DNA from 3 places in the Streptomyces litchfieldiae genome. Region 3 is predicted to be linked to each of the others. Evidence: riboswitches for the same ligand, from Rfam matches in the RefSeq annotation. Region 3 holds a riboswitch; each other region holds the start of a gene.
The links. Region 3 has a riboswitch for cobalamin ahead of RM590_RS03330 (ribonucleoside-diphosphate reductase subunit alpha). Riboswitches for the same ligand answer to the same signal wherever they lie in the genome.
Positions count from the first base shown of each region.

Region 1 (4,605 bases), 640 kb from region 3:
TCGATCGCCGCCAGGATGTCGCCGAACTCGGCGTAGCACATGTGGGTGTGTATCTGGGTGGCGGGCCGCACGCCGCCGGTGGTCAGGCGGAACGCCTCGGTGGCCCACGCGAGGTAGGAGCCGTGTTCGGCGGCCCGCAGCGGGAGCGTTTCCCGCAGGGCGGGTTCATCGACCTGGATGACGCGGGTCCCGGCGGCCTCGAGGTCGGCGACCTCGTCCCGCAGGGCGAGGGCCACCTGCCGGGCGGTGTCGGCCAGGGGCTGGTCGTCGCGGACGAAGGACCAGGCCAGCATGGTGACCGGGCCGGTGAGCATGCCCTTGACGGGCCGCTCGGTGAGGGACTGCGCGAAGGAGGTCCAGCGCACCGTCATCGGACCCGGTCGGGAGATGTCGCCGGCCAGGATGGGCGGGCGGACGTAGCGGGTGCCGTAGGACTGGACCCAGCCGTGCCGGGTGGCCAGGTACCCGGTGAGCTGTTCGGCGAAGTACTGGACCATGTCGTTGCGTTCCGGCTCGCCGTGGACCAGGACGTCGAGACCGGCCTCCTCCTGGAAGGCGATGACCTCGCGGATCTCGGCCTCGATGCGCTCCTCGTAGGCGGCGGTGTCGATGTGTCCGGCGCGCAACCCGGCGCGGGCGGAGCGCAGGGCCGCGGTCTGGGGGAAGGAGCCGATGGTGGTCGTCGGCAGCGGCGGCAGGCCGAGGTGGGCACGCTGGGCCGCGGCGCGTTCGGGGTAGGCGTGCGCGCGGCGGGCGTCCGCTTCGGTCGTGGCGGCGGCGCGGGCGCGCACCGCGGGGTCGCGGGTGATGGGCGATCCGGCGCGGGAGGCGAGGTCGGCGCGGTTGGCGGCGAGTTCGCCGGCGATGGCTTCGGTGCCGTGGGTCAGTCCCTTGGCGAGGGTGGCGAGTTCGGCGGTCTTCTGGCGGGCGAAGGCGAGCCAGCGCCGGATCGCCGGGTCGATGCCGCGCTCGGCGGCGGTGTCCAGCGGCACGTGCAGCAGGGAGCAGGAGGCGGCCACGTCCACGCGGCCGGCCAGGCCGAGCAGGGTGCCCAGGGTGGTCAGCGACTTCTCCAGGTCGTTGATCCATACGTTGCGGCCGTCCACGACGCCGGCGACGAGCCGCTTGCCGGGCAGACCGCCCGCGGCGGCGAGGTCGCCGAGGTTGGCGGCGGCCGGGCCGGTGAAGTCCAGCGCGAGTCCCTCGACGGGGGACTGGGCCAGAACCGGCAGTGCCGCGCCCAGCCGGTCGAAGTAGGAGGCGACCAGCAGCTTCGGCCGGTCCGCGAGGCCGCCGAGCGCCCGGTAGGCGCGCTGGGCGGCGGCGAGTTCGGCCGGCGTGCGGTCCTGTACCAGCGCGGGCTCGTCGAGCTGGACCCACGCGGCTCCGGCGGCGCGCAGCGCGGCCAGGATCTCGGCGTAGGCGGGCAGCAGCCGGTCCAGCAGGGCCAGTGGCTCGAAGTCGGGGGCCACCCCGGGGGCGGGCTTGGCCAGCAGCAGGTAGGTGACCGGGCCGACCAGCACCGGGCGGGCGGTCAGGCCGAGCGCCCGCGCCTCGGCGAACTCGGCGAGTTGCTTGGCCGGGTCGACCCGGAAGACGGTGGCGGGGCCCAGTTCGGGGACGAGGTAGTGGTAGTTGGTGTCGAACCACTTGGTCATCTCCAGCGGCGGCGCGTCCTGCGTGCCGCGCGCCATGGCGAAGTAGCCGTCCAGGGCGTCCGCCGCCACGGCCGCTCGGTGCCGGTCGGGGACCACGCCGAGCAGCACGCTGGCGTCGAGCACGTGGTCGTAGAGCGAGAAGTCGCCGGTGGGGACCTCGTGGATGCCGTCGGCGGCGAGCTGCCGCCAGTTGGCCCGGCGCAGCTCGGCGGCCGCGGTCCGGAGGGCGTCGGCGGTGACGCGGCCGGCCCAGTAGCCCTCGATGGCCTTCTTCAGCTCCCGGCCCCCGCCCTGGCGGGGGTAGCCGTACACGGTGGCACGGACAGGGCTGGTGGTGGACATGGGACTCTCTCCTTCGCGAGTGCGCGTCCTCGTCCGGAAGAACGCTCCCGGGCGCGCGAAGGGAGGGGAACGCCGGGAGCGCGCGCTGCCGCGCATGCGCCGCCCGTGCTTCCTCCGACCCGCCCACGAGGTCGTCCGGAACTCCGCACGCCGGTGGCGAGCGGGCAGCGGCAGGTCTTCGGACTTACGGGCACGTCCACCGGAGTGGACACCTACTGGCCGTCGCTTCCCGGGCCCCTGCGGGCCCAGTGCGTGATGACGGCGGTCGTTCCCGTTCACCGCTGCGGGGCAGTCCCGGATTCTCACCGGGTTCCCTCTTACGACGCGCCTGCCTGGCGGGCAGGGCGAACCGGCTGCGCTCACGATCCTAGGGCTTTCCGGCCCGGCGCGGCAGGGCGTTCACCTGCCGGACGGCGACGGAACCCCCCCTTCCGGATCGCCGTTGGCACGCACGGCTGCCCAGGGCCGAGGTCAGGCCATCACCGTGACAGGTCGCATGGCCCGGTGGCACGCGCCCCGCGTCCGGATCGGGCGGAAGACCGGCCGGTCACCGGCGCAACGCGTCCTTCAGGCCCGGCACATCCGCGGCCGCCGGCTCCGGCCGGGGCGGCGGACAACGCCGTGCCGGGGACGGGATCCGCCTCCCGGAGGCCGGGTGCCCCCGCCCGGCCTCCCCACGGCCACGACGGCACCGAACGGCGATCTTCCTGGGCGCCCGGCTCGCCGCTGCGGCCAGCCGAACTCACAGCCGGCCGGTACCGCGCACCCATGGGGCACCACCGCGATCTCCGGTGCTGCCCCACACGTCGCTCACAGCCGCGACAGCGCGTCCTGAAGGATGTCCAGCCCCTCGTTCAGGAGGTCCTCGCCGATCACCAGCGGGGGCAGGAACCGCAGCACGTTGCCATAGGTGCCGGTGGTGAGAACGATCAGGCCCGCGCGGTGGCAGGCCCCGGCCAGGGTGGCCGTCGCGGCCGGATCGGGATCCTTGGTGCCCGGCTTGACCAGCTCCAGCGCGAGCATCGCGCCGCGCCCGCGCACGTCGCCGATCACCGGGTGCTTCTCGGCCATGGTCAGCAGCCGGGGCTTGATGATCTCCTCGATGCGGCGGGCCTTCGCCGGCAGATCGAGCTCGCGCATGGTCTCGATCGCGCCGAGCGCAGCCTCGCACGCCACGGGGTTGCCGCCGTAGGTACCGCCGAGCCCGCCCACGTGCGCGGCGTCCATGATCTCGGTGCGCCCGGTGACGGCGGCCAGCGGGAGGCCGCCCGCGATGCCCTTGGCGGTGGTGATCAGGTCGGGCACGATGCCCTCGTCCTCGCAGGCGAACCACTGGCCGGTGCGGCAGAACCCGGACTGGATCTCGTCGGCGACCAGCACGATGCCGTTCTCCTTTGCGAACGCGGCCAGCGTGGGCAGGAAGCCGCGCGCGGGCACGATGAACCCGCCCTCGCCGAGGACCGGTTCGATCACGATGGCGGCCGTGTTGGCCGCGCCGACCTGCTTGCCGATCTGGTCGATGACCTGTGCCGCGGCCTCCTCGGCGCAGTTCTCCGGGCCGGTGGGCCAGCGGTAGGGGTAGGCCATCGGCATCCGGTAGATCTCGGGTGCGAACGGTCCGAAGCCGTGCTTGTACGGCATGCTCTTGGAGGTCAGCGCCATCGTGAGGTTGGTGCGGCCGTGGTAGCCGTGGTCGAAGACGACGATCGCCTGGCGGCCGGTGTGGTAGCGGGCGATCTTGACGGCGTTCTCCACCGCCTCGGCGCCGGAGTTGAGCAGGATCGACTTCTTGGCGTGGTCGCCGGGGGTCAGCCGCGCCAGCTCCTCGCAGACGGCCACATAGCTCTCGTACGGCGTGACCATCGCGCAGGTGTGGGTGAACCGCGCCAGTTGCGCGGACGCCCGGCGCACCACCGCCTCCGCGCTGTTGCCCACGCCGGTGACGGCGATGCCGGACCCGAAGTCGATCAGGCTGTTGCCGTCCACGTCCTCGACGACCCCGCCGCCGGCCCGCGCCGCGAAGACGGGCATCACGGTGCCGACCCCGTCGGCGACGGCGGCCCGCTTGCGGGCCATCAGCTCCCGCGAGCGCGGGCCCGGGATATCGGTGACGAGCCGGCGGCGCTGGGGGAGGGTGGGGCCGCCGGACTGTTCGGTCATGGCGCTCATGCGTGCACTCCTCGTCGCGAAGGGGCTGCTTCCGCTCACTCCTGGCCAGGCTAGGCGTGCGCGGGGCCTCCCGGCATGCGCCGCGACGGAGTGGTCGCCGACCGCCGTTGTCCGTCCTGGAGCGTGTCCGGGCTGGGCGGTCAGGACTCCGCGCGGTGGCGGCGGTGGTGGCGGGCGACCCGGGCGCGGTTGCCGCAGGAGGGCTTGCACCACTCCTGGCGCGGGTGGTCCTTCATGAAGTACCGCACGCAGCGCGGGCCCTGGCAGGCGCGCAGCCGCGCGCGGTCGGGTCCGGCCAGGAACGCGATCGCGTCGTGGGCCAGCGCGGCGGTGAGCCGGTCGGCCGCCGGAGGGCCGGGCGGCCAGGCGGCACCGGCCGTGGGGGCCGCGGCACCGGGCGGCCAGTGCAGGGCCGGCGCGGCGGGAACGAGGGCGG
Region 1 is NZ_JAVREL010000001.1:66,384-70,988, reverse strand. Features, by position in the region: gene metE (5-methyltetrahydropteroyltriglutamate--homocysteine S-methyltransferase) at 1-2,000, opposite strand, end outside; cobalamin riboswitch at 2,153-2,370, opposite strand; gene gabT (4-aminobutyrate--2-oxoglutarate transaminase) at 2,811-4,169, opposite strand; gene RM590_RS00290 (ABATE domain-containing protein) at 4,310-4,605, opposite strand, start outside.
Region 1: linked by a shared signal. The riboswitch ahead of metE (5-methyltetrahydropteroyltriglutamate--homocysteine S-methyltransferase) and the one ahead of RM590_RS03330 (ribonucleoside-diphosphate reductase subunit alpha) in region 3 are both predicted to bind cobalamin.

Region 2 (4,605 bases), on a different contig from region 3:
TGAGCCGCAGCAGGGCGGCGGTGTCCGCGTGTTCCTCGATGAGGTCGCCCAGCTTGTCGAGCTGCGCCTCGCGCAGCGCGCCGAACGCCGTGCCGGGCGCCGGCGTGAAGTCCCGGCCGGCGTCCGCCGCGATGCGGGCCAGGAACGCCCGGCGGAACGCGTCGCTCTCCAGCGAGCCGTGCCAGTGGGTGCCCCAGACGGACCCGACGCGGCAGCCGTCGAGGAACGGCTCGCCGCCGGTCACCTCGGCGACGCCGTGGTGGATCTCGTAGCCCGCCACGGGCGCGCCCAGGGCCGAACCGGCTGGGCGCGCCAGGGCCTTCTCGGCGGCGAACCGCACCCGCACCGGCAGCAGGCCGAGCCCGGCGACGGTGCCGGCCCGGGACTCCACGTGGTCCTCGATCACTTCGCCCAGGATCTGGAACCCGCCGCAGATCCCCAGCACCGGCCGTCCCTCGGCGGCCCGCCCCAACAGTGCGTCGGCCAGGCCGCGTTCGCGCAGCCAGGCCAGCGCCCGCACCGTGCCGCGGGTGCCCGGCAGCACCGTCAGATCGGCGTCGGCCGCCTCCTCGGGCCGGTCGGTGAAGCGCACGGCGACGCCCGGCTCGGCGGCCAGCGCGTCCACGTCCGTGAAGTTCGACATCAGCGGCAGCGCCACCACGGCGACCCGCAGCACGTCGCGGCCGTGCGGCGGGGCGGTCTCCGTCTCCCGGAGGGTGCCGCGCAGCGACAGCCGCAGCCCGTCCTCCTCGTCGATGCCGAGGCCGTGCCGGTGCGGGAGGACGCCGAGCACCGGGCGGCCGGTGAGGCCGCGCAGCATGTCCAGGCCCGGGGTCAGCAGCGCCGGGTCGCCGCGGAACTTGTTCACCAGATACCCGGCGACCAGCCGCTGGTCGGCCGCCGACAGCAGCGCCGTGGTGCCGAAGAAAGAGGCGAACGCGCCGCCGCGGTCGATGTCGCCGACGATCACCACGGGCAGGCCGGCGGCGCGGGCCAGCCCCATGTTGACGATGTCGCCGTGCCGGAGGTTGATCTCGGCCGGGCTGCCCGCCCCCTCGCAGATCACCGCGTCGTAGCGGGCGCGCAGTTCGGCGAGGCAGTCGGTCACGGTGCCCAGCAGCCGCCGTTGCCGCTCCTCGTGGTAGCCCCGGGCGCTCACCTCGCCCACGGCCCGGCCCAGCAGCACCACCTGCGAGCCGCGGTCGCCGCCGGGCTTGAGCAGCACCGGGTTCATCAGGGCGGTCGGCTCGGTGCGGGCGGCGGCGGCCTGCATCGCCTGGGCCCGGCCGATCTCGGCGCCCTCGCGGGTGACGAACGAGTTCAGCGACATGTTCTGCGCCTTGAACGGCGCGACCCGCACGCCCTTGCGGGCCAGCCAGCGGCAGATCCCGGCCGTGACCACGCTCTTGCCCGCGTCGGAGGTGGTGCCCGCCACCAGCAGCGCCCCGCCGGTCACCGCCGTCCCTCCCCGGTCACCGCCGTCCCTCCCCGGTCACGCGTTCCCCGGTCAGGCGCTCCCCGGCGGCGCGCGCCGCGCAGCACACGACGAGCGCGAGCGCCCCCACGCGGCGGGACAGCGCCACGGCCCGTTCGATGTCGGCCACCTCGACGGGCCTTCCCCCGGCGTTGAGCACCGGGCGGTGCTCCACCCGCCCGCCGTAGGACAGCGTCCCGCCCAGCCGCACCCCGAGCGCCCCGGCGAACGCGGCCTCCACCGGGCCGGCGTTGGGGCTGGGGTGGCGGTGCCCGTCGGCGCGCCAGGCGCGCAGCGCGCCGCGCGGATCGGGGCCCGCGGCGGCGGCCAGCGCGGCGGTGAGCCGGGCCCCGGGCCAGCCCGCCAGATCGTCCAGCCGGGCCGAGGCCCAGCCGAAGTTCCGGTGCCGCGGCGAGCGGTGGCCGACCATCGCGTCCAGCGTGTTGACCGCCCGGAACGCGGCCAGCCCCGGCACCCCGGCCGCGGCGCCCCACACCAGGGCGCCGACGACCGCGTCGGAGGTGTTCTCGGCGACCGACTCCACGACGGCGCGGGCCAGCGCCCGTTCGTCCAGCGCGGCCGGGTCGCGCCCGCACAGCCGGGGCAGCAGCTCCCGGGCCCGGTCCGTGTCGCCGGCCGCCAGGGCGGCGCCGACGGCCCGCGCCTCGCGCGCCAGGCCGGTGCCGCCGAGCACCGCCCAGGCGGTCGCGGCGGTCAGCGCGGGGGCGCCGGCCCGGCCGGCGCGGCGGGCGAGCAGCGCGGCGAGGGCCGCCGTGCCGCCCGCGCACAGCGCGGTGTACAGGGCGCCGGCGGCGCGGTGGTCGCGCCACAGGCGCCGTTCGAGGGCGGAGGCGGCGCGGCCGAAGCCGGCCACGGGGTGGCCCCGGCGGGGGTCGCCGGTGAGCAGGTCGCCGAGGTAGCCCAGGGCCATGCCGTACGCCGTCGCGTGGGGTACGCGCATGACCTCAGCCGCCCGTCGTCACACCTCGCGGGGGTGCGGGCAGGGCAGGGGTGGGCGGGGAAGCGCCAGTCATAACGGGGTGTCCTCACTCAGGGTCCGCGCCCTGGTTCGACGTGACCGGCGGTGAGAGTCTCCTGGCTCCCGGATCGACGCTTCCCCCGGCCTTCCAGCTCCGGGATTCGGTGGGGCCGTGACGCACGGTGGGGGAGGGCTCCCCGGTGACAGTGGCGGGACCGCGCCGGATTCGCACCGGCTTCCTCTCCTGCCGCCGTTTGGCACCGAAGAGTCCACCATGTGCCGCGGAACGCCGTCAACCTCGCCTTCCCGGGAGGACGTTCCCCCGGCTCAGGTGGCGACGATGAAGATGCCGTAGCCGACCGCCGCCGCGCACAGCGCGAACGACAGGTATCCGGCCGGCCGCGTCCGCGAGGTGGCGGAGCCGGTCCGGATGCCGACGGAGAAGAGGCCGACCAGCGCCACGGTCAGCAGCACGGAGACGAGAACGACCTGGCCGAGGACGGCCCATTCGATGTGCACGGATGACCCCGGACTTCAGGAGAGGGCGGAGGAGGCGGACGGGGAGGGCGACGGCGCCGCGGCGGGAGCCGGAACGGTCACCGGGGCGGGCCCGGCGGGTGCGTCGATGTCACCTTCGCGGTCACTGTCGTTCACCTCGGTGTCGTTCACATTGGAGTGGTCGACCGGCTTGCGGCGGGCCAGCAGCCAGATGCCGACGCTGGCGACGACCAGCAGCGCGGCGACAAGGGCCACGCCCCAGTCGCCCCGCTCGGCGAGCAGCGCGCCCAGGGCGCCGATGGTCCCGGCGGCCGGCAGCGTCATGCCCCAGGCCGCGACCATGCGCGTCGCGGTGGACCAGCGCACCACGCCGCCCTTGCGGCCCAGGCCGCTGCCCATCACGGAGCCGGAGCAGACCTGGGTGGTGGACAGCGCGAAGCCCATGTGGGACGAGGCGAGGATCGTGGTCGCGGCGCTCGTCTGGGCGGCGAACCCCTGCGGCGGCTCGATGTCGGTCAGGCCCCGGCCCATGGTGCGGATGATGCGCCAGCCGCCCAGGTAGGTGCCCAGTGCGATGGCGGCCCCGGCCGAGGTGATGACCCACAGCGGCGGGTCGGCGCCGGGCGCCAGCGAACCGCCCGCGATCAGGGCCAGCGTCATCACGCCCATCGTCTTCTGGGCGTCGTTGGTGCCGTGCGCAAGGGAGACCAGCGCGGCCGAGGCGATCTGCCCGGTCCGGTACCCCCGGGCGCTGTAGCGCTCGTCGGCACCGCGCGTGAGCCGGTAGGTGAGCCGGGTGGCCAGCAGCGCGGCGGTCCCCGCGACCAGCGGCGCGGCGATGGCGGGGATGACGACCTTGGCCACGACGGCGTCGCCGTTGACCGCGCCGGTGCCCACCGAGGCCACGGTCGCGCCGATCAGGCCGCCGAAGAGGGCGTGCGAGGAACTGGAGGGGAGGCCCGCGAGCCAGGTCAGCAGGTTCCAGAGGATGGCCCCGACGAGACCGGCGAAGATGACTTCGGGCGCGATGCCCGCCTCCTCGTCGATGATGCCGCCGGAGATGGTGCGCGCGACCTCGACCGAGAGGAACGCGCCGACGAGGTTCAGCACCGCCGACATCGCCACCGCCGCGCGCGGTTTCATGGCCCCGGTCGAGATGGTGGTGGCCATGGCGTTGGCCGTGTCGTGGAAGCCGTTGGTGAAGTCGAACGCCAGGGCCGTGATGATCACGATCGCGATCAGCAACGTTATGTGTTCCATGTATCGGACAATCATTCGGCGGGTCGGGGGCAAGCGCCGTTAACGTAGGGTGAATAGGTGAACGAGAGATGAACTTGTGGCGGCGTGTTCCCGCCGAATGGCGGCGGGCCTGGAAAGAACTGATCGAACACGCCCGGCGGACGGTCGCCGACGGCCTCGTCGTGGGCACCTCGGGCAACCTGTCCGTGCGCCTCGGCGACACCGTTCTGGTCACCCCGAGCGGCGTCCCGTACGACCTGCTGCGCCCCCGCGACCTGCTGGCCGTGGACCTGGCGGGCCGCCCCCGCGCCGGCACGCTGCCGCCGACCAGCGAGCTGCCGATGCATCTGGCGGTCTACCGCACGACGGACGCCACCGCCGTGGTCCACACCCACGCGGTGCACGCGACGGCCGT
Region 2 is NZ_JAVREL010000011.1:204,419-209,023, forward strand. Features, by position in the region: gene RM590_RS19870 (cobyric acid synthase) at 1-1,456, opposite strand, end outside; gene RM590_RS19875 (cobalamin biosynthesis protein) at 1,473-2,435, opposite strand; cobalamin riboswitch at 2,564-2,694, opposite strand; gene RM590_RS19880 (hypothetical protein) at 2,781-2,972, opposite strand; gene RM590_RS19885 (inorganic phosphate transporter) at 2,988-4,211, opposite strand; gene RM590_RS19890 (class II aldolase/adducin family protein) at 4,280-4,605, shown strand, end outside.
Region 2: linked by a shared signal. The riboswitch ahead of RM590_RS19875 (cobalamin biosynthesis protein) and the one ahead of RM590_RS03330 (ribonucleoside-diphosphate reductase subunit alpha) in region 3 are both predicted to bind cobalamin.

Region 3 (4,605 bases):
CATCGAGCTGAGCTTGCCGATGGTGGGCGCCGCCATGAACAGGTTGAGCGACTGGCCCTGGTCGAGGTACGGGGTGCGGGCCGCGGCCATGTCGATCAGGGCGCGCTGCGGCAGCTCCCACGCCGTGCGGTACAGCTCGCGCACCTCCTCGGGCAGGCCGGGCAGCGCCTCCACCGAGCCGTTCGCCTCGCGCAGCGCCTCGCGCGTGGTGTCGTCCCAGCGCCCCAGCCGCTTCAGGTCGGCCACCAGGTAGGTGTTGACCTGGAGGAACTCCCCGCTCAGCGTCTCGCGCTTGAACAGGTTGGACACCTGCGGCTCGATGCACTCGTACACCCCGGCGATCGAGGCGATGGTGGCGGTGGGGGCGATGGCGAGCAGCAGCGAGTTCCGCATGCCGGTGCGGGCGATCCGGCCGCGCAGCGCGAGCCAGCGGGCGGCCCAGGCCGGTTCGGCGTCCGGGTAGTGGTCGGGGTGCAGCACGCCGTCGGCGGTGCGGGTGTCGGCCCAGGCGGGGTGCGCGCCCCGCTCCTCGGCGAGGTCGGCGGAGGTCTCGTAGGCGGCGAGCATGACGCGTTCCGCGATGCGGGTGGACAGCTCGCGCGCCTCGGGCGAGTCGAACGGCAGCCGCAGCCGGAAGAAGACGTCCTGGAGCCCCATCACGCCCAGGCCGACGGGCCGCCAGCGGGAGTTGGCGGCGGCGGCCTGCTCGGTCGGGTAGAAGTTGATGTCCACGACGCGGTCCAGGAACCGCACGGCGGTGCGGACCGTGGCGTCCAGGCGCTCCCAGTCCATCGAGCCGTCACCGCCGAGGTGGGCCGCGAGGTTGACCGAGCCGAGGTTGCACACGGCGGTCTCGCCGTCGCTGGTGACCTCCAGGATCTCGGTGCACAGGTTGGAGGAGTGGATGATCGCGCCGGGCCGGGCGGTCTGGTTGGCGGTGCGGTTGGCGGTGTCCTTGAACGTCATCCAGCCGTTGCCCGTCTGCGCCAGCGTGCGCATCATGCGGGCGTACAACTGCCGGGCGGGCACCGTCCGCCGGGCGAGGCCGGCGGCCTCCGCGCGGCGGTAGGCCGCGTCGAAGTCGTCGCCCCACAGGTCCACCAGCTCGGGCACGTCGGCGGGGGAGAACAGCGACCAGTCGGCGTCCGCCTCGACCCGCCGCATGAACTCGTCGGGGATCCAGTGCGCGAGGTTCAGGTTGTGGGTGCGGCGGGCCTCCTCGCCGGTGTTGTCCCGCAGTTCGAGGAACTCCTCGATGTCCGCGTGCCAGGTCTCCAGATAGACGCAGGCGGCGCCCTTGCGCCGGCCGCCCTGGTTCACCGCGGCCACCGAGGAGTCCAGGGTGCGCAGGAACGGCACGATGCCGTTGGACTTGCCGTTGGTGCCGCGGATCAGCGAACCGCGGGCGCGGATCCGCGAGTAGGACAGGCCGATGCCGCCGGCGTGCTTGGAGAGCCGGGCGATCTGGTGGTACCGCTCGTAGATGGAGTCCAGCTCGTCCCGGGGGGAGTCCAGCAGATAGCAGGCGGACATCTGCGGGTGCCGGGTGCCGGAGTTGAACAGGGTGGGGGAGGACGGCAGATAGGCCAGCGAGCTGGTCAGCCGGTACAGCTCGGCGACCTCGGCCAGGGCCCGCGGGGAGTCGCCGTCCGCCAGGCCGCAGGCGACGCGCAGGAGGAAGTGCTGGGGGGTCTCGATGACCTTGCGGGTGGTGGGGTGGCGCAGCACGTACCGGGACTCGACGGTGCGCAGCCCGAAGTACTCGAAACGGTCGTCGGCGCCGTCGGCGACCGCCCGTTCCACCAGGGCGTCCAACTCCGCCGCGTGGCGCCGGACGAACGCCGCGGTGGTGTCCGAGATCAGGCCCTCGCGGTGGCCGATGGCGACCGAGGCGGAGAACGACACGGCGCCCTGCGCGGCGGCCTCGTCCCGGATCGCCAGCGTCAACAGCCGGGCCGCGAGCCGGGAGTAGGCGGGGTCCTCGGCGATGAGCCCGGCCGCCGCCTCGATGGCCAGCGCGCGGGTCTCGGCCTCGTCGGACGCGGGGTGGCGTCCGCGCAGCACGGCGGTGGCGACCCGGTCGGGGTCGGCGGCGGGCAGATCGGCGGTGAGGCCGGACAGCGTGCGCGGCAGCGCGGCTGTGACCGGCTCCGCGGGTGCGACGGGTGCGGTGGTCACTCGGTGGCTCTCCCTCGAATGCGCGACGGCCCCGGAAGGGGGCGGGAGGCGACGGGCGCACCGGGGCATGCGTGTGGCAAGGCAAAGGCATACCGCGTGGCGTCCGCCGGCCCACTCCACGAGGCCCGGACTTGTTCGATGCCGCCCGCAGGGGGTCGGACTGACGATGGGCAGCATAAATCAGCCCATCGCACACCGTTGCGGGACAGTTCCGGATTCGCACCGGATTCCCCGCGGCGACAGCGAGCATGAGCATACATCTAGTGCCGCGCTGAGGGAGAGCCCCTATATGTTGTGCTCCTGCTCTCCGTTGAGGGAGAGGTCGAGTGCGAACACGTGAAGTGCCATGCCCGGGATCGGCTCCCAGTCGCGCTCAGGCGCCCGAACGAACCCCAGCCGCTCGTACAGCCGGTGCGCCGTGTGCATTTGCGACTGACTGGAAAGAACGACACGCCGCTTGCCGAGCCGGCGTGCCCGCCGCAGGCACTCGAGCACCAGCGCCTCGCCGGCGCCCCGGCCCCGGGCCGACGGCCGTACGGCGAGCATCCGGAACTCCGCCTCGTCGTCCGCCGCGATGTCGGCGAACTCCCCGCCCGCGCCCACGAACGTGACACAGCCCAGCACCTCGTTAGCGCTTGGGGGCACCTCCCAGACGGAGTCTGGGGGAGGGTCGACGGCGACCAGCACCTCGGCGTGCTCCGCGCGCCGCCGGGCGTCCCGCAGGTGCTCCAGGTACGGGTCGTCCTCGCCGAAGTCGAGCAGCCCGTCGCCCAGATAGACGGAGGCGGTCAGCTCGCCGGCCTCGTCCAGCTCGGCCGGCCGCGCGTCCCTGATGATGATGTCCATGGCCCCAGTGTGAGTGCCGGGTCTGACAACGCCCACCCGGTTGTCGGGGTCAGAGCCGCAGCACCCAGTAACCCGCTTCCGCCGCAACCACCTCGGGGTTGGGCACCTCCGGATAGAGCTGCCGGGCGTACTCCAGCAGCGACTCCTCCGTCTGCTGCGGGTCGTAGTAGGCGATGTACTCGGGAACGACGTCGCCGGTGTCGCCGATCCAGAACACCCGGCAGCGCTGCGTGAGATGGGCGATGGGCCGCACGTTGGCCGCGACGGTCGCGTCGTCCGGCACGGCGGCCAGGACACGTTCCCCGGCCTGGGCGACCGGGCTCTGCCGGTAGGTCGCGGCCTCGGTGAGGGTGCCGGCGGGCAGCGCGGTGCTCAGCCCGAGCGCCCCGGCCAGCACGGCGGTCGGCAGTTGGCGGGCGTACGCGCGCAGCCGGGGCCGGACGGAGGAGCGGCTGCGGGCGACGGCGTCGGTGAGCGCGAGCGCCGCGATGGGCATCAGGACGGCGCTGTAGTGCCAGTCGGTGCTCCAGTAGTGCGGCTCGGCGGAGACGAACCGCCAGGCCAGGGTGGGCAGGGCGACGATCAGCAGCGGCGAGCGAAGCGCCAGCAGCCCGGTGGTGGGCACCAGGATCCACAGCAGCGTGCGGAACTTCTCCTCCGCGCCGGTCAGCAGCAGGCTCACCGGCCCGCCGCCGTCGCCCTCGCCGATCTTGGTCCAGTAGTCGTACTCGCCCCCGGTGTTGAAGGCGGGTATCACCACGGCGATCGTCAGGGCGCAGACCGCCACGCACAGCGCGGCGGTGCCGAGCGCGGCCGAGGCGACGCGGGGGCGGCTGTGCCAGGTCCGGACGGCGACCACGGCGGCGATCGCGGCGGCGGTGACGCCCAGGTCCTCCTTGACCAGCAGCAGCGGCAGCGCGAGGCCGAGGGCGGCGAGCCAGCGTTCCCGCAGCACGGCCTCCAGCGCGAACGCGATCAGCGGCACCGCGAAGCAGATCTCGTGGAAGTCGAAGTCGACGGCGCGCTGCACGCCCCAGGACAGCCCGTAGGCGGCGCCGATGGCCGCCCCGGGGCCGCGGCCGAGGAGCAGCGCGGCGGCGCGGGTGACGGGAACGACGGCCAGCGCGAACAGCGCGGCCTGGACGACGAGCAGGGTCACCGGGGTCGGGAAGAGCCGGTAGAACGGCGCGATCAGCGCGGTGACCGGGCTGAAGTGATCGCCCAGGATGGGGAAGTCGGGCCCCTTGAGGTCCGAGACCGGCGCTTCGAGGCGGGCGTAGGAGGCCACGACCTGCTCGAAGATGCCGAGGTCCCAGGAGCGGTTCTCGTGCCGTACATAGCGGCTCACCGATATCGCCGTGTAGACGGCGAAGAAGGCGACGGCCAGCAGATACGGGTCGAGGCGGGACCCGCGCGGGAACCGCGGCAGGCGTATTCGCCCGCCGGGCGTGGCGCCGGGCGCCGGGCCGTCCGCGCCGGGGGGCGTGGGCGCGGCAGGCGGGCGCCGAGTCTCCGCGGTCGCGCCCTGGCCCTGTTCAGTCACCGTTCTCCTCCCCGCCGGCCCCGTCGCTTCCCTGCGGG
Region 3 is NZ_JAVREL010000001.1:705,919-710,523, reverse strand. Features, by position in the region: gene RM590_RS03330 (ribonucleoside-diphosphate reductase subunit alpha) at 1-2,247, opposite strand, end outside; cobalamin riboswitch at 2,309-2,440, opposite strand; gene RM590_RS03325 (GNAT family N-acetyltransferase) at 2,464-3,024, opposite strand; gene RM590_RS03320 (DUF2079 domain-containing protein) at 3,074-4,567, opposite strand.